Regions from separate parts of the Paenibacillus sp. EKM212P genome, predicted to be linked through region 2. Evidence: predicted binding sites of a transcription regulator. Region 2 holds the regulator's gene; the other holds the start of a gene.
What was found. Region 2 encodes LexA, which represses DNA repair genes until DNA is damaged. Its sites were predicted from a motif close to CGAACATATGTTCG; they were not measured.
Positions count from the first base shown of each region.

Region 1: recA (recombinase RecA) is a predicted target of LexA. The motif match lies at 8,916-8,929, and genes of this name have one in related genera.

Region 1 is NZ_JAAMNR010000001.1:233,954-244,927, reverse strand. It holds gene yfmF (EF-P 5-aminopentanol modification-associated protein YfmF) at 1-1,184, shown strand, start outside; gene yfmH (EF-P 5-aminopentanol modification-associated protein YfmH) at 1,187-2,467, shown strand; gene ymfI (elongation factor P 5-aminopentanone reductase) at 2,488-3,255, shown strand; gene G9G54_RS01100 (DUF3243 domain-containing protein) at 3,356-3,610, shown strand; gene G9G54_RS01095 (DUF3388 domain-containing protein) at 3,838-4,611, shown strand; gene G9G54_RS01090 (RodZ domain-containing protein) at 4,642-5,709, shown strand; gene G9G54_RS01085 (hypothetical protein) at 5,794-5,958, shown strand; gene G9G54_RS01080 (YajQ family cyclic di-GMP-binding protein) at 6,103-6,594, shown strand; gene pgsA (CDP-diacylglycerol--glycerol-3-phosphate 3-phosphatidyltransferase) at 6,805-7,392, shown strand; gene G9G54_RS01070 (competence/damage-inducible protein A) at 7,488-8,756, shown strand; gene recA (recombinase RecA) at 8,999-10,060, shown strand; gene G9G54_RS01060 (regulatory protein RecX) at 10,257-10,974, shown strand, end outside.
Region 2 is NZ_JAAMNR010000002.1:236,874-247,847, forward strand. It holds gene rnz (ribonuclease Z) at 460-1,389, opposite strand; gene metH (methionine synthase) at 1,469-4,909, opposite strand; gene G9G54_RS07215 (1,2-dihydroxy-3-keto-5-methylthiopentene dioxygenase) at 5,190-5,732, shown strand; gene G9G54_RS07220 (HAD family hydrolase) at 5,834-6,628, opposite strand; gene G9G54_RS07225 (hypothetical protein) at 6,784-7,293, opposite strand; gene G9G54_RS07230 (DUF896 domain-containing protein) at 7,414-7,620, opposite strand; gene G9G54_RS07235 (LysM peptidoglycan-binding domain-containing protein) at 7,729-8,097, opposite strand; gene lexA (transcriptional repressor LexA) at 8,286-8,912, shown strand; gene G9G54_RS07245 (hypothetical protein) at 9,194-9,496, shown strand; gene G9G54_RS07250 (hypothetical protein) at 9,731-9,895, shown strand; gene G9G54_RS07255 (hypothetical protein) at 9,937-10,077, shown strand; gene G9G54_RS07260 (GNAT family N-acetyltransferase) at 10,310-10,849, shown strand.

The sequences.
Region 1 (10,974 bases), on a different contig from region 2:
TAGGCACTCCGCTACGGGAGGACACCGTAACTCGAGTGGGGCTGGTACCTTTCGTTCTGCGACGGGGTACAGAATCGTATCCGCAGACTACACAATTCAGAGAACAGTTAGAGCAATTGTATGGCGCGGGTTTCGGTTTCGATGTGTATAAACGTGGAGATTATCAGATCGTGCAATTTCGCATGGATACAATTAATGACAGCTTTGTAAATAGTCCAGATAGTTTACTGGATCGTTCGTTTTCTTTTCTCGGAGAAGTGCTAACGAAGCCTGCATTGGAAAATGGTGCATTTCAAACGGGATACGTCCAGCAGGAACGAGAAAATGTGCGTAAGAAGCTGGAATCTATAGTTAACGATAAAATACGTTATGCTGGTGAGCGCTGTATGGAGGAAATGTGCAAGGATGAGCCTTATCGTCTGCACCCTCTTGGTCAACGATCTGATCTGGACAGTATAGATGCACAGAGCTTGTATAAGGCTTATGGAGAATGGCTGAATCATGCCAGCATGGATTTATACGTTGTGGGAGATACGACGCTAGAAGAAGTTGAGAAGTTTGTTGATCGCTATTTTCAATTGAACCGTTCAGCGGAGACAGGGTATGTTCCTGAACAGCCCAAGTCGGTAGAGCGTGATGTTCAAACCGTTGTAGAGCGTCTTGATGTGAACCAGGGCAAGCTCAACATGGGGTTGCGCACCCCTATTACGTATGGAGACGATCGCTATGCTTCCGCTCTGATGTACAATGGCATTCTGGGCGGGTATCCACATTCAAAGCTGTTCGTTAATGTGAGGGAGAAGGAAAGTTTGGCCTATTACGCTTCATCACGGTATGACGGGCATAAAGGTATTGGTACGATTCAATCTGGTATTGAAATTCCTAATTATGAAAAAGCGGTTACTATTATCCGCAAGCAACTGGAAGATACGCAAAACGGAGCGATTACTGAGCTGGAAATGACCCAAACGCAGGCGATGATTCGCAACTTGCTAAAGGAGATGCAGGATTCCGCTTTTGAAATGATCGCCTATGATTTTAACAGACAGCTTTCCGGTAAAGAACGGACAGTAGATGAGCTGCTGAGTCAGGTGGAGGCAGTCAAGGTGCAGGATGTTCAGGATGCCGCCCGGACGTTCCGACTGGACACTATTTATTTCTTGAGAGACCAGAAGGGGGAATAGCGGTGGAGCATATACCTTATGAGCATTTGCAGGAAACGCTGTACTATGAAGTAATGGATAACGGTTTACACGTTTATGTGTTGCCCAAACCGGGTTTTCAGAAGACATACGCCACATTTGCAACTAAATACGGCTCAGTTGATAATCATTTCCGCGTAGAAGGTCAACAGCCCGTAAAGGTGCCGGATGGCATAGCCCATTTTTTGGAGCATAAAATGTTTGAAGAGCCTGAAGGCGATATTTTTGCTACCTTTTCCTCTAATGGGGCATCAGCGAATGCATTTACGAGCTTTGATCAAACAGTATATCTGTTTTCGGCAACGGAGCGTATTCAAGAAAATTTGACCACGCTGGTCAATTTTGTGCAGCATCCTTACTTTACAGATGAAAATGTAGAAAAGGAAAAAGGCATTATTGGCCAGGAAATTAATATGTATGAAGATAACCCTGATTGGCGGAGTTACTTTGGTCTGATCGAGGCGTTGTACAAGGTTCATCCGGTGCATATTGATATCGCAGGTACTGTTCAATCCATCAGTACGATTACAAAAGAAACGCTGTACAGTTGCTATGAAGCTTTCTACCACCCAAGCAATATGATTCTTTTTGTAGTGGGCGGAGTGGATCCAGCTGAAGTAATAGAGCTGGTACGTAACAATCAGGCCAAAAAGGACTATAAGCCGCAGGGAGAGATTGAGCGGATTTTCGACGATGAACCCACTACAGTTGCAGAACCACGTCGTGAGGTGAAGCTGGCCGTTTCTCTGCCAAAGCTACTGTTTGGATTCAAGGAGGCTGAAGTAGGCCTAACGGGTGAAGAATTACTTCGTCATGATCTGGAAACCAAGCTGATGCTTGATCTCCTGTTTGGTTCCAGTACACAACTATATCAAAAGCTCTACGATGAGGATCTGATTTCGGACAGTTTTGGTCATGAGTACAATAGTACGCAGCAATATGCATTCTCTGCAATCGGCGGGGATACCAAAGACCCGGATCGGCTGTTGGCGAGAATACGTGAAGAGGTGGAGTCCATTCAGAAGCAGGGCTTTGCAGCAGAACATTTTGAACGGGCACGCAAAAAGAAAATCGGTGGTTATCTGCGTACACTCAATTCACCAGAAAATATTGCACATGAATTTACAAGACATCGCTTCCGGGGCAGTGATTTTTTTCAACTTCTTCCGATTTATGAAAGTATCACGCTTGAGGATGTAAATCGCCGTCTAAAAGACCATATCCAGTGGGATCAACTCGCAATATCACTAGTGGTGAGTCCGTAATGTCCAGGGAGAGGGAAACGATGACCACCGGGGGCGGAGAATTAAAAGCAATTGGCGATACAACGGTGCTGATTACAGGAGCGAGTGGCGGAATTGGTGCGGCAATTGCTGAGCGTTTTGCAGCTGTAGGGATGAATGTTGTCATTCACTATATGAAGTCTCATGAAAAAGCAAATGAAGTTGCCCGTCGTTGCATGGCTTATTCAGGCAAGGTAATGACCGTGTCAGCGGATCTGCGGAGCAAGGAGCAGATCGAACGCATGCGGGAAAAGCTGGATAATCACGGGATGAAGCCGGATATTCTTGTGAACAACGCCGGATTATCTCATTATGGGCTGTTGACAGATGTTTCGGAAGAGGAATGGGACGAAGTGATGGCCGTCAATGTTAAGGGAACCTTTATGTGCACGCAGGTTTTTATGCCACATATGATTTCCCAACGCTATGGCCGCATTGTGAATGTTTCCTCCGTGTGGGGGATATGTGGCGCATCGTGCGAGGTGTTGTATTCCACCACCAAGGGAGGCATTAACGCTTTCACTAAAGCGTTGGCTCAAGAGGTAGCACCTTCCGGGGTGACAGTGAATGCTGTAGCTCCAGGTGCAGTGGATACGTCGATGCTGGATCATTTGGATAAAGGCGAAATTACCAGTTTGGAAGAAGAAATTCCTGCCGGACGGTTGGCTCGACCTGATGAAATATCGTCCCTGGTTTATTTTCTTGCGCTTCCTGAGTCAGGTTATATTAATGGCCAGGTCATAAGTCCTAATGGAGGATGGGTGACTTAAGGGATAGCGCTTGGAGGAATCCACCAGTATAGTAAGCGTTTGAGAAGAGCATATTATAACTGTTGATTTTAAATCTGAATCATCTAAGGAGGATTTAAGTATGTCAACAGTTGTTCAGAATTTTGATGTTTGGAAAAAGTTCCTTGGTCAGCGTGTAGAGCAAGCGGAGAAGCTGGGAATCAGCCAAGATACCATTTCAGAGCTTGCTTATGAAATCGGTGATTTTCTGGATGAGAAGGTCGACCCAGCGAACCACTCCAACCGCGCACTGAAAGAACTGTGGGGAGTTGCCGATGAGGACGAGCGTCACACCATCGCCCGGCTAATGGTTAAATTGGCTAAGAGCAACGCATAAGTAGGAACCAACATGAAAAGCTCCCTTTTGGGGGCTTTTCTGTAATGGTTACAGAGCTGTTCTTGTAATTCCATTGTAATTTATATATCATAAACGTGATTGAGGCTTACAACACAATGTAGCCTATCGAATTTCAATAATTGGTTTTGTCGAAAGATGTTATTTTATGATACAATAATGCTTTGATTTGGAGTTGTTGACGGTTTGAATGTGAATGAGGTGCTAACGTGACGGAAGAAACGAAACAGTGGTACATGGAGTACAAGATACATAAAAATCGACCCGGACTGCTGGGAGACATTGCTTCCATGCTTGGTATTCTGGGGGTTAATATACTGACAATCAACGGTGTTGAAGGTGAAAGACGGGGGATGTTGCTTGAAACGGACGATGACGAGAAAATACGCATTCTCGGAGACACGTTAAAAAAAGCGAGCAACATTACAGTCACGGCCTTACGTGCTCCGAGACTGGTTGATATATTGGCAGTAAGACACGGCCGTTACATCGATCGGGATTCAGATGATCGTAAAACATTTCGCTTTACACGCGATGAGCTTGGGTTGCTGGTCGATTTTTTGGGTGAAGTATTAAAGAGGGACGGCAATCAGGTGATCGGTCTTCGCGGGATGCCGCGTGTGGGCAAAACGGAATCCATTATTGCCAGTAGTGTGTGCGCAATGAAGCGTTGGACTTTTGTGTCTTCAACGTTACTACGACAGACGGTGCGCAGTCAGCTCTCTGAAGAAGAAATGAACCCAAACAATGTGTTTATTATTGATGGTATTGTGAGTACAATTCGGTCAAATGAAAGACATTATCACCTGCTTCAGGAAATCATGAGCATGCCAAGTACTAAAGTGATTGAGCATCCTGATGTATTTGTACGTGAATCAGGATACAGCTTTGACGATTTCAATATCATTATTGAACTTCGCAATAATCCGGCTGAGGAAATTATTTATGATACCTTTACAGCCAGTTATACAGAAGATCTTTAAATAAGCGTAATTACACAAGGAGATGATGACATGTCAGAACTGGGTCAGCAATTAAAGGAGGCCCGGCTGCAAAAAGGATTGAGCCTTGACGATGTTCAGGAAATGACGAAGATACGCAAACGTTATCTGGAAGCCATTGAGACGGGCGATTACAAAGTGCTGCCGGGAAGCTTTTATGTCAGAGCTTTTATTAAAACATACGCTGAAACGGTCGGGTTGAACCCCGATGAGATTCTGGAAGGGCATCAAAGTAATGTGCCTGAACCTGAGCCGGAAGCAGTCATGGAGCCTGTTACACAGAAGCGCTCCAGCCGTCCCGCCACAATTGGTAATCTTAAATGGTTGCCTACAGCGTTAATGTGGCTTTTTCTAGTTCTCATTGTTGGGGTTATTTATGCTTATTGGGTGAGCAACAACCATTCAACTCCAAAAACAGCAGAAAACACAACGCCGATTACAACACCAAGTACAACGCCAAGCACGTCTACTCCTGATACCACTACGACACAGCCGAACAATGGTCAAGCGACGGCTCCAAATGGTGCTGGTGGGCAGACTCCTGATGCGGGGCAAACCGGACAAACTCAGCCAGATGGTACGGGGAATACGGATGCTACTACTACTCCAGATACTGGACAGCAGCCGGATACGACTACACCACAACAAGGTGTAACTGTGGCACAGGACGGCAAGCAAGGCAAGACGACGATTTTCAAAGTTTCCAGTGCAACGGGAGCCACAGCCAAGGTTGATATTAAAGCTACGGGTGAAAGCTGGCTTGAAGTGTACAAGGGACAAAATTCCCGTGGAGAAAAGCTGAGCTACGGTATGACTAAAAGTGGAGATGCCATGTCTTTCGATATTGGTCCGGAAGGTTTATATATTAAATCAGGACGGTCTTCTGCCACAGATATTTCCGTAGCAGGTCAACCGATAACAGATAATAAATCGACTACACGTGTACTGATCCAGCAAGGAGAAGCTTCTTCGACCGGAACGAGTGCAGGAGTGACGGGTTCACCTGCAGATTCTACGACAGGTAGCAGTACGGATTCAGCACAAAGTGGTACAGATTCTACAACTACTGATGGTGAATAAACGCCTTGGTGCGAGGAAATACTAATGACTGTAATTCCTGGAAAGGCAGTCATTTCATTTTCCGCAAAGTGAGGTGTATACGTTATGACCGTCAGCTGGATTGTGACTGGGCTCGGTATCATTGTCAGTTTACTGGGCTATTATCTGACACCGAATGCATGGGGCTATGGCATACTGGGCTTTGGTCTTGCTCACATTGTGCTTGGACTCTTGGATATGTTCCGAACTCCAACACGAAGCCATAATTAGATATTTTGACCGTAATTGAAATAAAGGCGTTTTTGTCAGGAAAACTGGCAAGAACGCCTTTTTAGTCAACGGATTATTGGATTTTTGTAAATGACTAGCCTATAATTAGATATTGAACTTTGTTGTGGAAAGGAAAGTGAAACGATGGCTTCAGAAAATTCATTTGATATCGTCTCCAAAATGGATATGCAGGAGTTAACAAATGCGGTTCATCAGACGGAGCGTGAAATTGAAACTCGATTTGATTTCAAGGATAGCAAAAGTAGCCTCAAGCTTGAGAAAGAAGCTCTTACGATTGCATCGGAAGACGAGTACAAGCTGAATGCGGTGATTGATATTTTGCAATCTAAAATGGCCAAACGAGGTCTGTCCCTTAAAAATGTGGAGTATGGCAAATTGGAACCCGCTTCTCTAGGTTCAGTGCGTCAGCGTCTTTCGCTTAAGCAGGGAATTGATCAGGATAATGCCAAGAAAATTAATATTCTTATTCGGGACTCCAAGCTAAAAGTCAAAAGTCAGATTCAAGGTGATCAAATCCGAGTGACCGGAAAAAACAGGGATGATTTACAGGCGATCATTCAATTGCTACGTAAAGCTGATTTGCCATTGGAGCTTCAATTTACAAACATGAAATAAAGCCGTTTTCCCTCAAATATTTTGTAGGAAAAAACGTTGCTTGATGTGCGGCAGGTTATTTTGACATGCGTTTTGCGCCATATTATACTTGTAACGAAAATGCAGACAATTCAGGTGTATAGCGCTCGTCGAAAGCGATTTACATAGGATTGAATTTAATCCGAAAACTGCCATTTGTAATCAAGTACGATAATCAGGGGAGAGTGTGTTGTGAATTTACCCAACAGAATTACAATAACGCGGATTTGCCTTATCCCGGTGATGATGCTGGCTTTGCTGGTGGACTTTGATTTTTATCCGCCGCCGATTGAGATCGGAGCTTTCAAGCTGCCGTATAATCAGCTGATTGCGGCTATCATTTTCCTTGTAGCAGCCAGCACGGATGGTCTTGACGGATATTTGGCACGTAAAAATAATATGGTCACCAATTTGGGCAAGCTGTTGGACCCCCTTGCTGATAAGCTTTTGGTAACCGCTATTTTGGTTTCCTTGGTAGAAATGGGGAAAATTGATTCATGGATTGTCGTTGTGATTGTTAGCCGTGAGTTTGCGGTTACGGGGCTGCGTCAGATTGCCTTACTGGATGGGTCTGTGGTTGCTGCAAGCAATTGGGGCAAATTAAAGACGATCATCCAGATCGTTGCTATTGTAGCGCTGCTCATTAATAATTTCCCGTTTGTTTTTCTTGGTATACCGTTTGATTTAATAGCGATATGGGCAGCAGTGTTGATCACCATTTATTCGGGTATTGATTATTTCGTGAAAAATATCCATTTGCTGAGCTCCTCCAAAGTTTAACAGGATAAATTTTATGGAAACAGCAATAGGGACTAAACTTATTGCTGTTTCTTTATATAATTCCCATAATATTCGCAGTACAGGAGGAAGAATTGATGAAAGCTGAAATAATTGCAGTAGGAACAGAGTTATTACTCGGACAAATAGTGAATACAAATGCTCAATATTTGTCACAAGAGCTGGCTACAATTGGAATCGATGTATATTTTCAGACTGTGGTTGGCGATAACATAGATCGGCTTCAGGAAGCGATAAGAATTGCTCAGAAGCGTGCGGATATTATTTTGTTTTCCGGCGGTCTGGGGCCGACTCAGGATGATTTGACGAAAGAGGCGATAGCGGTTGTATTGGGGCGGAAATTGCACATAGATCGTCTTGCAATGGACAAGCTAGATCAATTTTTCCGTAACCGTGGGGTAGAAATGACCGAGAATAACCGCCGTCAGGCGCTTTCTATTGAAGGTGCTACTCCGCTTGAAAATGAGACAGGGCTAGCTGTGGGCGACGCGATTGCACAGGACGGTAAATTTTATGTAGTTTTGCCTGGACCGCCTAAGGAACTCAAACCCATGTTTGCAAACCATGCGAAACCTTGGTTGCTTCAGCAGGCATTGAGCGGTGAGGAAATGCCAATTTATTCGAAAATGCTAAAATTTGCAGGGATCGGTGAGTCAGCTCTTGAAACCCATTTGTTAGATCTGATCCAATCCCAGACAGATCCTACGATTGCTCCTTATGCCAAGGAAGGGGAAGTCACGATCCGTATATCCACCAAGGCGGCCAGCGAAAGTGAAGCATTAATTAAGTTGACAGCTACGGAAGTAGAAATTCAGCAGCGTCTTTCGGAGTATATGTATGCAAGCGAGGATGTTGCGCTGGAGAAGGTTATCGTAGATCTAATGGCCAAACGCGAACTCACTGTGAGTGCGGCAGAAAGCTGTACAGGTGGAATGCTGATGGAACAGATTACTTCTATACCTGGCAGTGCTGCTATGTTTCAAGGTGGCATCGTGTGCTATTCCAATGAAATGAAGATGAAGTTACTCAACGTGCCTTATGATTATTTGGAAGGGGACCATGCGCCAGGCGCAGTGAGTAAGGAAGTAGCCCTTGTGCTTGCAGAGCAGGCGAGAATGATCATGGATAGCGATTTTGGACTTTCAGTTACTGGTGTGGCTGGGCCTGGGTATTCCGAACGGAAGCCAGTCGGTCTAGTGTATATTGGCATTGCTGAACGCGACAAGGAAACGGAAGTACATGAACTGAGACTGAGTGGCAACCGTGAAACAATCCGACTGCGATCAGTTAAAGCAATCCTGTACAGATTGTGGCGCAGGCTGGTAGAGAACGAGAAACTCTCTTAAACATCTATGTACAGTGTGACTCGTAGAGTTGTTTTAGATAGATATTCATGGTATAATCATCTTATCGGAAGAACCGTTGCAAAGCCTTTTGCCAGCGGTTCTTTTTTTGTTTTAAGAGACAGGTGTAATTATAGAAGAGAGTTGTGCGAATAAAAAAAACGAATGTATGTTCGAAAAAATGCTTGGCAAGCGTGTCAAAACAAGGTATTATTAAAGTACAAACAATGAAGGATGTGAGTTTATTGTCAGATCGTCGTGCTGCGCTGGATATGGCGCTCCGTCAAATAGAAAAGCAATTTGGTAAAGGTTCCATTATGAAGTTGGGTGAGTCTACCCATATGCAAGTGGAAACGATCCCCAGTGGTTCGATTGCTTTGGATATTGCGTTAGGAACGGGCGGCTTTCCAAGAGGCCGGGTTATTGAAATATACGGACCGGAATCATCCGGTAAAACGACAGTAGCTCTTCACGCTATCGCAGAGGTGCAAAAAACAGGCGGACAAGCCGCCTTTATCGACGCCGAGCATGCGCTTGATCCGTCGTATGCAAGCAAGCTGGGTGTCAATATTGATGAGTTGTTACTATCGCAACCAGATACAGGAGAGCAGGCGCTTGAGATTGCCGAAGCCCTTGTACGTAGTGGAGCAGTAGACATTGTAGTTGTTGACTCCGTAGCGGCACTTGTGCCCAAGGCAGAGATTGAAGGCGAAATGGGAGATTCCCACGTTGGTCTTCAAGCACGTTTGATGTCTCAGGCATTGCGTAAGCTTTCTGGAGCCATTAATAAGTCGAAAACCATTGCTATTTTTATTAACCAGCTACGTGAAAAAGTAGGTGTTATGTTCGGTAACCCTGAAACAACACCAGGTGGACGTGCCTTGAAGTTTTACTCTACGGTACGTTTGGATGTTCGTCGTATTGAAAGTTTGAAAATGGGTAACGACATTGTGGGTAACCGCACACGTATTAAAGTCGTGAAGAACAAAGTTGCCCCTCCTTTCCGTCAGGCTGAGGTGGATATTATGTACGGTGAGGGTATCTCTAAAGAAGGTAGCTTGATCGATATCGGTACGGAGCATGACATTGTCGACAAGAGCGGAGCCTGGTATTCCTACGAAGGTGAGCGCCTTGGTCAGGGACGTGAGAATGCTAAACAATTTTTGAAGGAAAATCCGAATATTGCTAGTACGATCGAACAAAAAATTCGGGTGGCCAGCAATCTGATTACGACGGTTGCTCCGCCTACAGAAGAAGAGTTGGCACAGCAAGCGAAGGAAGAACAGGAATTGTTGGAGCTTGAATAAAGCTCGGTGAATCCTGGTTTGTGAACTGGGGCCAGGGTTATGGCACCGTCCGTTTGAATAGCATGATTCTGATGCCCTGCACAGTTGTGCAGGGCATTTTTGCATCAACTAGAGTCTGCTTTGTCAGTGGAATCTAACTTTTGCGTAGCAGGTGTTCAAAGGCTGCTTTCGTGAATTTCAAAGTGAGGGAAATATATTGCAGTTGGACGATGAAGATGAATACACTTCGGAAGCAAATAAGCAACAAGGGATTTCTCTTTTTCCGGATCATGAGGAATTGATGATTACTAGGGTAGAGCAGGGACAGGGACGCAAACGTGGAAGGTATATCATACATTTTGGTCCTTATTCACTGTCTGTATTAGAAGATGTAATGATCAAGTACAATATGTTCAAAGGAACGTCATTTGATAAAAAAGAACTGGAAGATATCGTTCTGGCAGATGAAAAGCAACAGGCTTATGTACTTGCGCTTCGCTATTTGGGGCGAAAGCCTCGCACACGTCAGGAAATTGCCCAGCGTTTGTTACAAAAAGAACTGGATCAGTCTGTTATTGACGAAGTAATGGTTCGACTGCAAAGGGAACAACTCGTAGATGATGATTTATACGCCCGTCAATGGGCAAGGCAGCGCATAACAAGCCAACGTAAGGGGAAGATGTGGGTTAGGCAAGAACTTCGTCAGAAGGGCATCTCTAAAGCCTCTATTGGCGAAGCGTTAGGTGAGATCACCGATAATGAGGAGTGGGAGAGCGCTTTGACGGTCGGACGTAAGAAATGGAATCAGGTACGTGGTGATATAATGGAGAAAAAAAGGAAAACATACCCTTTTCTCATGAGACGCGGATATTCGGGGGATATGACACGCCGGGTAGTGAATCATCTCACTGCGACCGAGCATGACGCTGCTTCAG
Region 2 (10,974 bases):
TGAACGATGTTCTCCTTCGTATTTAACCACCTTAATTATTCAGGTCATAAAATAATCGGCCGTCTCTATTCATCTCATCTATCTTAAGTCAAAAATGCGTATGAAGTCCATGAATTGCTGGTAAACCGTCCAAAATAGTGCCATTCCTCGCTAAAACCCGTCGCTTTCACATGACATAAGTTCACTTCTTCGTCGAAATCCATCGAAGGCGCTATTTCCTCAAAGGAAATCTCCTGTATTTCCTGGTCATGCTCAAGAAGTATAATCCTTTAAATTCGATATATAGAAACTCGAATATGACACGCCTCCATATATGGTAGAACAAATTCATCCCCACCACCCTGCACGGGTTCTCATCTCTTGTCGCATCCTGCGCTTTCCCGGAAAATAATTTCGGTGAAAAACAAAGGCACCGAGGCAAGCCCCGGCACCCATGCACATATCTTCTCCAATCGTTTATTAACCGATATCGGGTACCGGTAACAACACATGCTGCTCCGCAAGCAATGAATTAGGAAATATGCTTTGCGCTTCCTCCAGCAATGGCTGAAGCTGCTCCTGATCTTTATACCTAGAACTAAAATGCGTCATGATTAACTGACCCGCACCTGCGGCTTTTGCAGCTTCCGCTGCCTGAAGCGCTGTACTATGATGATACTCGTAAGCTGTATCTGCCAGTTCATGCAGAAAAGTGGCTTCATGAACGACGACAGTTGCATCTTGAGCCAGCACTACCGTATTCGGACAAGGTCTCGTATCCCCTAAAATCGTGATGATACGCCCTTTTTTCGGCGAACCCAGTACATCCTGAGGATGTAAAATAACTCCACCCTCTACCTCCACGCTTTCCCCACGCTTTAACTTACCGTACACCGGGCCGGGCTTAATACCATATCGCTCCAACAGCTCTTGGTTAAGCTTACCGGGCTTATCCATCTCTACAACTCGGTAGCCATAGCTGTCAATCCGATGATCCAGCAAAGCTGACTCTACCCGGAATTGTCCGTCATCAAACAGAACCCCGCCCGTATGCTCCACAATATGTAGTTGGTAATTGATACGCGATTGGCTGATCCCTAAAGATAGCTCGATATATTGCTGGATTCCAGGCGGCCCATATACCGTCAGTGGTGTCGTTCCCCCTTGATACGCTCTGCTCGACAGCAGTCCCGGCAGACCAAAAAGATGATCCCCATGCAAATGGGTGATAAATATTTTTTCAAGTCTGCTTAGTTTGAGCGGCGAACGCAATACCTCTTGTTGAGTGCCTTCGCCGCAGTCGAACAGCCACATGCTTCTTCGTTCTTCCAGCAAACGAAGAGCGATGGACGTTACATTTCGCTGAATCGTAGGCACCCCTGCATTTGTACCGAGAAAATAAAATTCCATAACATTAACCTTCTTCCTGCTGACCAGCAAAAAACCTCCGAAGCTCGGAGGGTATTTGCTATCCCATCTGATAAAGGTGTTAAACCTTTTCGACGTTAAAATACTGCGCCTGAGGGTGGCTGAACACCATGGCTGATACAGAAGCCTCCGGTTCCATCATAAACCCTTCCGTCAGCTCAACGCCAATATCCTCAGGTTTTAACAACTGGAACAACGGCCCCTGATCCTCTAGATCTGGACATGCCGGATAGCCAAAGGATACCCGAATGCCTTGATATCTGGCACCGTGTCGCTGTTTCATTGTCATATCGGCAGGGTCCGGGAACCCCCAGCTATCCCTGATAATATGGTGAAGCCGTTCCGCTAACCCTTCTGCTACTTCGAGTGCTACCGCTTGAAGTGCATGCGAGCGCAGATAATCTCCTTTATCTTTCCACTGGGTAGATATCTGCTGAATCCCATGACCAGCTGTAACGACCATGAAACCTACATAGTCCATAACCCCGGATTCCACTGATTTCAAGAAATCAGCCAGACATAGATAAGGCTCTACCTGCTGGCGCGGGAATGTAAATGTGTGCAGTACCTTGCTCACATCCGACGGATCATAGATCAGAATTTGATCTCCTTGGGACTGCGCTGGAAAGAACCGATACATAGCATGTGCCTGGATGATTCCGTCTGTCACAGCTTCAAACATGATGCTGTCCACGGTTTCCTTCAACTGAATCGCTTTCGGATCTTCCGAAGCCAGCAGCTGTTCAACATTGCCTTTTAAACCAAGATGATGCCCCATTAGCATCTGCATATTCACGTAAGGCAAAATATAATTCAGTGGATAGTTGCGTAGTACATGGCGATCCGTATCTGGTGGAATATAAACGGGCAAATCCTGAGCAATATTAGAGCGCACAGCTCGAGTGAGCTTAGGGAGCGGCTTGGCTTCCACGACGATTGCCGCTTCCGCCTCCCGCTCAGCCTCCATGTCCTCAGCCATTTTTTTGCGGGACTCAGGATTCATAAGCTTATTGGCAATATCCAGACCATCCATAGCATCCTTTGCATAGGCAACCAGACCATCATACTCAGGACGGATACGATTTTTAGTGAACTTACGTGTTAAAGCAGCTCCACCCACCATTATTGGAATATCAATATTCGCATTTTTTAAATCCTGTGCGGTCAGCACCATTTGTTGTGCCGATTTAACAAGCAGTCCGGATAAGCCAATCATATCGGCCTTTTCTTCACGGTAAGCTTCAATAATGCGTTCTGGTGGTACTTTTATACCCAGATTCACGATATGGTAACCATTGTTGGATAGAATAATCTCCACCAGATTCTTACCAATGTCATGCACATCACCTTTGACTGTAGCCAACAAAATCTTACCTTTTACTGAGGATTCATTCTTCTCCATGAACGGCTCTAAATAGGCTACGGACGCCTTCATCACTTCAGCGCTTTGCAGAACCTCTGCAACAATCAGTTCGTTATTGTTAAACAGTCGTCCTACTTCCTCCATCCCCTTCATCAGCGGGCCATTAATAATTTCCAGGGAAGAATATTTCACGAGCGCCTGCTCCAGATCCGGAATGAGTCCCTCTTTACTTCCCTCGACTACATAGGAAGCCAGTCGTTCTTCGAGCGAAAGGTTTGATATCTTTTCTTTTTTCTCCACTTTCTTGTTACGGAAAGCTGCTACAAAAGCGGATAAAGTATCGTCATTTGTTTTATAGATCAAGTCTTCCGCAAGTTTCCGCTCATGCTCTGGAATGGATGCATAACGTTCAAGCTTCTCAGTGTTTACAATCGCATAGTCCAGACCTGCTTTGGTGCATTCATATAAATAGACGGAATTGAGCACTTCACGACCCGCTTCCGGCAAACCAAAAGATACGTTACTGATGCCCAGGATGGTATGTACCCCGGGAAGCGCTTCTTTAATAATGCGAATGCCCTCAATCGTTTCCTTAGCTGAACCGATATATTGCTCATCACCTGTTCCTACTGGAAATACGAGCGTATCAAAAATTAGATCCTCCGCTGCCAAACCGTAACGGTTCACCAACAGATCATAAGAACGTTTAGCTACCTCAAGCTTATCCTCACGTGAAATAGCCTGTCCGCGTTCATCAATGGTTCCAACAACAACAGCGGCGCCGTACTTATGAATAAGAGGAGCCATTTTCTCAAATTTCTCTTCACCATCCTCCAAATTAATGGAGTTAATAATCGCCTTACCTTGCGAATATTGAAGTGCTTTATCAATGACTTTAATATCCGTGGTATCAATCACCAAAGGTACTTTTACCTTGTTTACAACCAATTTCAAAAACGCTTCCATATCCGTCATTTCATCGCGATCCGGGTCCTGCACACAAATATCAATGACATGCGCTCCGCTTTTTACCTGAGCGCGGGCAATTTCAGATGCCTCTTCATATTTGCCTTCCACGATCAAACGCTTGAATTTGCGGGAGCCCAGAACATTCGTTCGCTCACCAACCATATACGGACGATTGTCCTGTTCAATATATACAGGCTCAATGCCTGATACGGCAGGAGGATGATGACCTACCAGCGGACGCGGCTCAAACTGCGCCATACTTTCACTCATAACTCGAATGTGCTCAGGCGTGGTACCACAACAACCCCCAGCAATATTCAGCCAGCCTTTTTCAGCGAAAGCAGCCATTTTACGTGCTAATGAATCAGGCGATTCATGGTATTGGCCATTTTCATCGGGCAATCCCGCATTTGGATAACAGCTAATAGCTGCAGAGGACATTTCAGACAGAGAGCGAATATGATCACGCATAAACTCTGGACCTGTAGCACAATTCAACCCAATCGAAATTGGATGCAAGTGTTCAAGTGATATGCAAAAGGATTCGATATTTTGTCCGGCCAACGTCGTTCCCATAGGCTCAATCGTGCCTGAAATCATTAGCGGAAGCTCTATACCTGTCTGCTCAAAAGCCTGCCGAATTCCGATGCTTCCAGCCTTGACGTTAAGCGTATCCTGTGAGGTCTCCAAAAGGAGTACATCCACGCCGCCTTCAATAAGCGCCAAGGCCTGCTCTTGATAGCTGTCAATCAATTCAGCAAATGTAACACCGCCTGTGACAGACAAGGTTTTCGTGGTTGGGCCCATAGCTCCTACAACAAAACGAGGCTTGTCCGCAGTGCTATATTTATCCACCGCGTTACGCGCCAGTTTGGCCGCCACCAGATTAATTTCACGGGCACGTTCCGGTATATCGTAATCCGCCAAAACGACGGATGTTGCTCCAAATGTATTCGTTTCAATTAGGTCTGCCCCAGCCTTCAAGTAGGCTTCATGAATCCCTTGAATGACATCCGGTCTCGTTAAGACCAGCATTTCATTACAGCCCTCCAGCTCTTCCCCACCAAAATCATCGGGGGAAAGGTCTTCCTGTTGAATCATGGTGCCCATGGCCCCATCAAGAAGGAGTATTCTTCGTTGTAATGCATCCTGCAAGCTAACTTTATCCAAATTTCTTCACCCCCGCAAAACGTTAAATCCTAGTTTAGCAGAAACCGTATCATTTAGATAGATTGAAGTAAAAACATACGTTTTATACAGGTTGTTCTTTGTAAAAACGACTTCTCTAATCCATTTTTATAGTTTGTAGCATTACAGAACGTACTTAACCCTGACCTTTTAGCTATAGTCATTTGCATTATAAAATGTTGAAATCCTGTATTGTACAACGTTTCAAGACATGGTATTCTTTATACAACATTAATCCAAGTGGAAAAGAGGGAATAAATATATGGCCGAAATCTTAATACGTAATACGAACGAACGAATTAGCGGTGAAGAACAAGTACGTGAATTTCTGGAGAGTCACGAGATATTGTATGAACATTGGGATGCTTCCAAATTGTCCGGGGAGCTGCAAGAGAACTTTACCTTAACAGATGATCAAAAGGCCGCTGTTCTCAAAACATTTGAACCCGAAATCAAGGATTTAGCCGCACGTCGCGGATATAAAATATGGGACGTTATCACTTTATCTGAAGCAACGCCGAATTTGGACGAGCTGCTGTCCAAGTTTGAGCAAATTCACACCCACACCGAGGATGAAATCCGTGCCATTGTCGCTGGTAAAGGCATCTTCATCATTAAAGGCCCTGAAGAGATCGGCTATTTTAACGTAGAGCTTTCACCGGGGGACGTTATCTCCGTACCTGAAAATATACCTCACTTCTTCACTTTAATGGAGAATCAAAAGATCGTCGCAATCCGATTGTTCATCGAAGAAAATGGCTGGATTGCCGAACCGTATGAAGATCCAACCTTCATTAAAGCATAATTACGAATTTATCCTTGTATGAATAAAAAAACTCCCTCTGCTCTGTAACAATCGAGCGAAGGGAGTTTTTCTAATACTCGTTTCTAAAGATTATGGATTTCTTACTTTAACGATTGAATAATTCCGTCCAATTCAGACAGATGCTTGATTTCGAACTTCGGCTTGATCTCTGTGGTATTGGTTTTAGCGTTCCGGTTCACCCACACCGAGTGTACACCTGCTGCCAACGCTCCTTGAATATCAGTCGTCAGCTTATCTCCTACCATTAAAGCATGTTCAGGCTCAATACCAAGAAGCCCCAAAGCATGCTGGAATATAGACGGATCAGGCTTGCCTCGACCAAATGAACCTGAAATGACAACATGATCAAAAAAAGGAGCTAATTGAGGAACTCCATCCAGTTTCTCCTGTTGTAGATCAGGGGAGCCATTTGTCAGCAATAACAGTTTGTAATGTCCCTTCAATTGTTCTAGAATCTCAAACGTTTCTTCATATACATGTGGACGCGCGCGTCTTTCCGAAGCAAATTGGATAGCTAGCTTTTCCGCCAACTTCTCATTATCTATCCCTAGTTGCTGGAGTCCTCTGCGCCATGATTCCTTTCGATAAACAGGGGCCAACTGTTCCAATTGGCGGAATTCAGGTTGCTCACCTGCTGTAAAATTCGCCCACAATCCTTCAAACGGGTTAATGCCGATCATTTGAGTAAAACTAAAGGTTTCATAGGATTCATACAAAGCGCGTGCTTCCTTACGTACCGCTTCCTCCAGAGTTTTCGGATCAACGCCTGCTTCACGGGAGCCTGTTTGGCACGCTGCATCAAATGCCTCTTCTACACTACGTTCATCCCATAAAAGGGTATCATCAAGATCAAACATTACCGCCTGAATCGTCATCTGAATTATCCACTCTCTTTCCACAGTATATGTACACCTATTTGCTCGGTTAAGTATTTGAATCGTTATGTGTGCCCATATTAAGCAAGCGGCCGCAGCATGTTATATGAAATAACATCATACGGCCTTTATTAAAGAGCTACAGGCTAAATCAGTTATTTCTTGTCCACCTGTATCTGATTGGATAGCGCAAACTTCTCAAGTCGCTCTGCAATGGCATCCGTGTCATAGCGACCTAATGATTTTGTGAAAATGAAATTACCGCCCTTACCTTTTCTTTCAACGGTTACGTAACCCTTTTCAATCTTGATGGCTTTCATGTCCCCAGCCGTCATTGGACGTTCTCTACCACCTTTCAGCATATAGAGAGTATCCTTTCCCACTTTCAGATAAGGACGACGGATGAAAAAGATAACAGCCAGCATCAAGTAGAGGCCGAATACAAGCCAATCCATTCCTCGCATGCCAGTCTTAGTCAAAAAGTAACTCATAAGCATGTACAATACAGAAAGACCAGCCAGCATAATTGGCACAGTAATGTTACGGCCACGGAAAATATCCATTGCAGAACCTGCGCCATTAATGGTTTGAATGCCTTGCTTTTTGCGCGATTTATTTAAATGCGCTGTGTTTTTGCGTACTTTTCTTTCAAATGATCGGGCCATCTCTCAATTCCTTCCCAGATATATTACAATAAAACAATTGCCTCAAAGCTGATCTATATAGATACCGAGAACGGTACCTAAAACAAAAGGCAAATTGCAGGCTTGGGCGCTTTAACAACTTTAATGCTTCAGCCCGTCATTTCCCTTCGATGTATCATCGTCCACAAATTCAATCGTTTCAAGCTGCTGCCGAAAATTACGGCGAATGTTACCTAAATAAATTTCCCGAAGATTGGCGCGCTCTGTGGCTTCCTCTTCCGTCAAACCCTCGGATTTTGCTTTGCGCGCTAATTCATTGATGCGCTGAACTAAGCTGTCTATATCCAAATTGTGTCCCCTCCATAAAAGCAAAGATATAATACACTTTGACATGTAGAAAAGAGCTTGTCAAGGCTCCCGCATTACGCTCCCTGACAAGCTCTAATTGTCTATAGATCAGAAGTTAGGAAGCTTGAGTACCTGACCTGCCTGTACTCCCCGATCCTCCAAACCGTTAATCCGCACAATTCCTTCTATATATACCCGTGTATCCATTCGTTCCGGTTTATGATTTGCGGCAATCTCCCACAACGTATCTCCAGGTTGTACGGTCAGTTTAGTCACTTCTTCCTTGGAAGCTGAAGGTGCCGCGAAAACCGTAAGTACACCTGCCCCTGCAATCCAAGCAACAATCACTAAAATAAGAAGCTTAACTAAAAGAGTATTAGTAATAATTTGCATAAAATGCGCTCTACCCTCTTTTCGGGTCTCCTGCAAATTTTCTGAATTCATCGGAAAAATACTTTGATAAGTGCTATATTTCATCATTGGCTGCGACCTCCAAACGTTTGTTCTTATGTTTTCACAATATAACACGAACATTTGTTTTGTTCAATAGAAAAGAGAACAAAAGTTCGCGATTATTTTTAGGGATTATTTAGAACTTATGTTTGTACGAACGGAGGTTCTATGCTATAATTTTCCCAAACGTTACTAAATGGGGTTGATACGGTATGTCTAAGATTTCGAGCCGCCAGCAGGCCATTCTTGAATTTATCCGCAATGAAGTGCGTCTAAAGGGATACCCCCCTTCTGTACGCGAAATAGGCGAGGCTGTCGGATTGGCCTCCAGTTCTACGGTTCACGGTCATTTGGATCGTTTAGAGAAAAAAGGACTCATTCGACGCGATCCTACAAAACCACGGGCTATTGAGTTACTCGGTCAAGACGAATCGGATAACAGCAACTTGATTAATTACTCCATTAGTCGTGTCCCCGTCGTCGGCAAAGTAACTGCTGGCCTTCCTATTACGGCGACAGAAAATATTGAAGATTACTTTCCTCTTCCCCAACACTTTGTTGGTGAGGATAAAATATTCATGTTATCTGTTGTAGGCGAAAGCATGATTGAGGCTGGGATTGCTAACGGAGACTATGTAATCGTACGTCAGCAGCAGACCGCTGATAATGGCGATATTGTTGTAGCTATGACAGATGAAGACGAAGCTACAGTTAAAACCTTCTACAAAGAAAAAGATCATATCCGGCTTCAACCTGAAAACCCAGCCTTTGAACCGCTTCGCCTGACACACGTCAGCATTTTAGGCAAGGTTGTAGGACTCTTCCGGGACTTCCACTGATTTCTCGTTCTTTCTTCCCCGTTATTCTAACCACTAATACAAAACCGGCTGCCTAGGGCAAGCCGGTTTTGTATTGTTATTATGTATACTATGTATCTCACAACTATTTTTTCATTTCAGCAACCTATTCCTATTGTTTCTACTATAAAATCAGCCTCCTCATCTCAAATAATCACCCACTGATCTTGAGCAGCTATATTGATGGGCAAAACTAATAGATCTTTCTTTGTTTTAGATAAATATGGTATATTAATTACTCATAGCTCTGTAGGAGGAATTAAATGAAAAAAATTATAATTTCAGCGTTTGTTGTGATATTTATCGCCATAAACTGTGTAGTACCAACAATGGATCATTTGTATGCAGAAGAGAAATCACACATAACAACCTACGATCGTATTCAGTACATACAAATACTTATCCATTTCAGGTATTTAGAAAAGCAACTCGAAGCTGTAATTTCCGAAAGAAACAATTACCCAGAAGACAGCCAAGAATATAAACTGCTCTCTGAACAACTGAATCATATTCTTGCTCAAGAGGCGTACTACGAGAAAAAACTTAACACTCTTAATAGTAAATAATTTTCATACTAACTGCTTATTATCTTTATCTACACTATTAGACTCATGCCGACCTGCCTGTAACATTCTTCTGCAACGTAAAGTTGAAATGGCGAAGACAGGTTCGCATGAGTTTTTTGTTAACCATTAGGAATATAGGTACCAGCTTCTTTTTGCTTTTAATAGATTTATGCTGATACATTACTATCATAATTGACATAGTATATAGCAGACCTAAGCAAAGGAGACATGCAGATGATCAGAAATAGAGTTAAAACGTATAAGCATCGCATCGGAAAAAACAGATATCTGGTCGTTAAAGTCTTTCAAGCCGCAGCTGCTAAAACAGGAAGCGGAAATGCACTAGCAACCAATGCCTTGAATATCAAAATTTCCAAGCGTAAGCATAAACACCACTAAGATTCATCCGTACCTTCATTTCCTTGAAGGGAGGTGATCATATGAGCAGAAGACATTGCAGACGTGATTTGAGAAGAAGAAGATCAAACATCCGTTCGAATCAAAGAGCTGTTGCGCGTGCAAGAGGTAACGCACTGGCTGTTAATCTGTTTAGCGTGAATGATAGACAACGCAGACGTTAATAATCGTTTTCAAGCAAAAGCAGGAAGGATTCTTCCTGCTTTTTTTTAGTGTTAAACAGCACACCTAACTACTGCTATGAATCGTTGAAGCAAGCGGACGAGATCGTAGAATATCACACATAGTTGAACAGTCGCTACAATTTTGCTCTTTTTATAAATCTAACAGACAGGAAAAGGTGGTTCTCTTTTAGAATAGTGTGCATAGAGAAATTAAACCAGGAGGAGACAAGCCATGATAATTAAAATGTCACTTTCGAATATGGGAGATTTTAAGAAGTCAAATGAGAATAACGGCTTTATTGTGTCAGGAAGGATTATACCTAAATACGAGAACGATAATTGGACATATATAGAAGAAAGTTTTCCCGAACCATATTTTAAACAGTATGAGGATGATGACGTTGATATCAGTTATATTGATGAACAAGGAAAATCTATTTTTTTATATTATGATAAGAACGACTGTGTTGGACAAATTAAACTTTGTACTAATTGGAATGGCTATGCTCTAATTGAGGATATTGCCGTCGCTAAAGACTGGAGACACAAGGGAATCGGAGCAGCCTTATTGAGTAAAGCAACCGAGTGGGCTAAGCAGAATAACCTTGTTGGTCTTATGCTTGAAACACAGGATGTGAATGTTTTAGCTTGTCGATTCTATGCTAAAAATAACTTTGTAATCGGCGGAGTTGATACTATGCTATATTCTAGCTTTTCCACAGCCCGTGAAAAAGCGATTTTTTGGTATTATAAGTTTAAGCATTCAAATTAGCTTAAAATCAAACTGATCAGCAAACAAAGCTCTGCCAACCAATTAAGGTTAGCAGAGCTTTTGATTTATTTAGAGTATCCACTTACTTCAAACGTGAGGATGCGATCATTTTCAGCATGTAATCC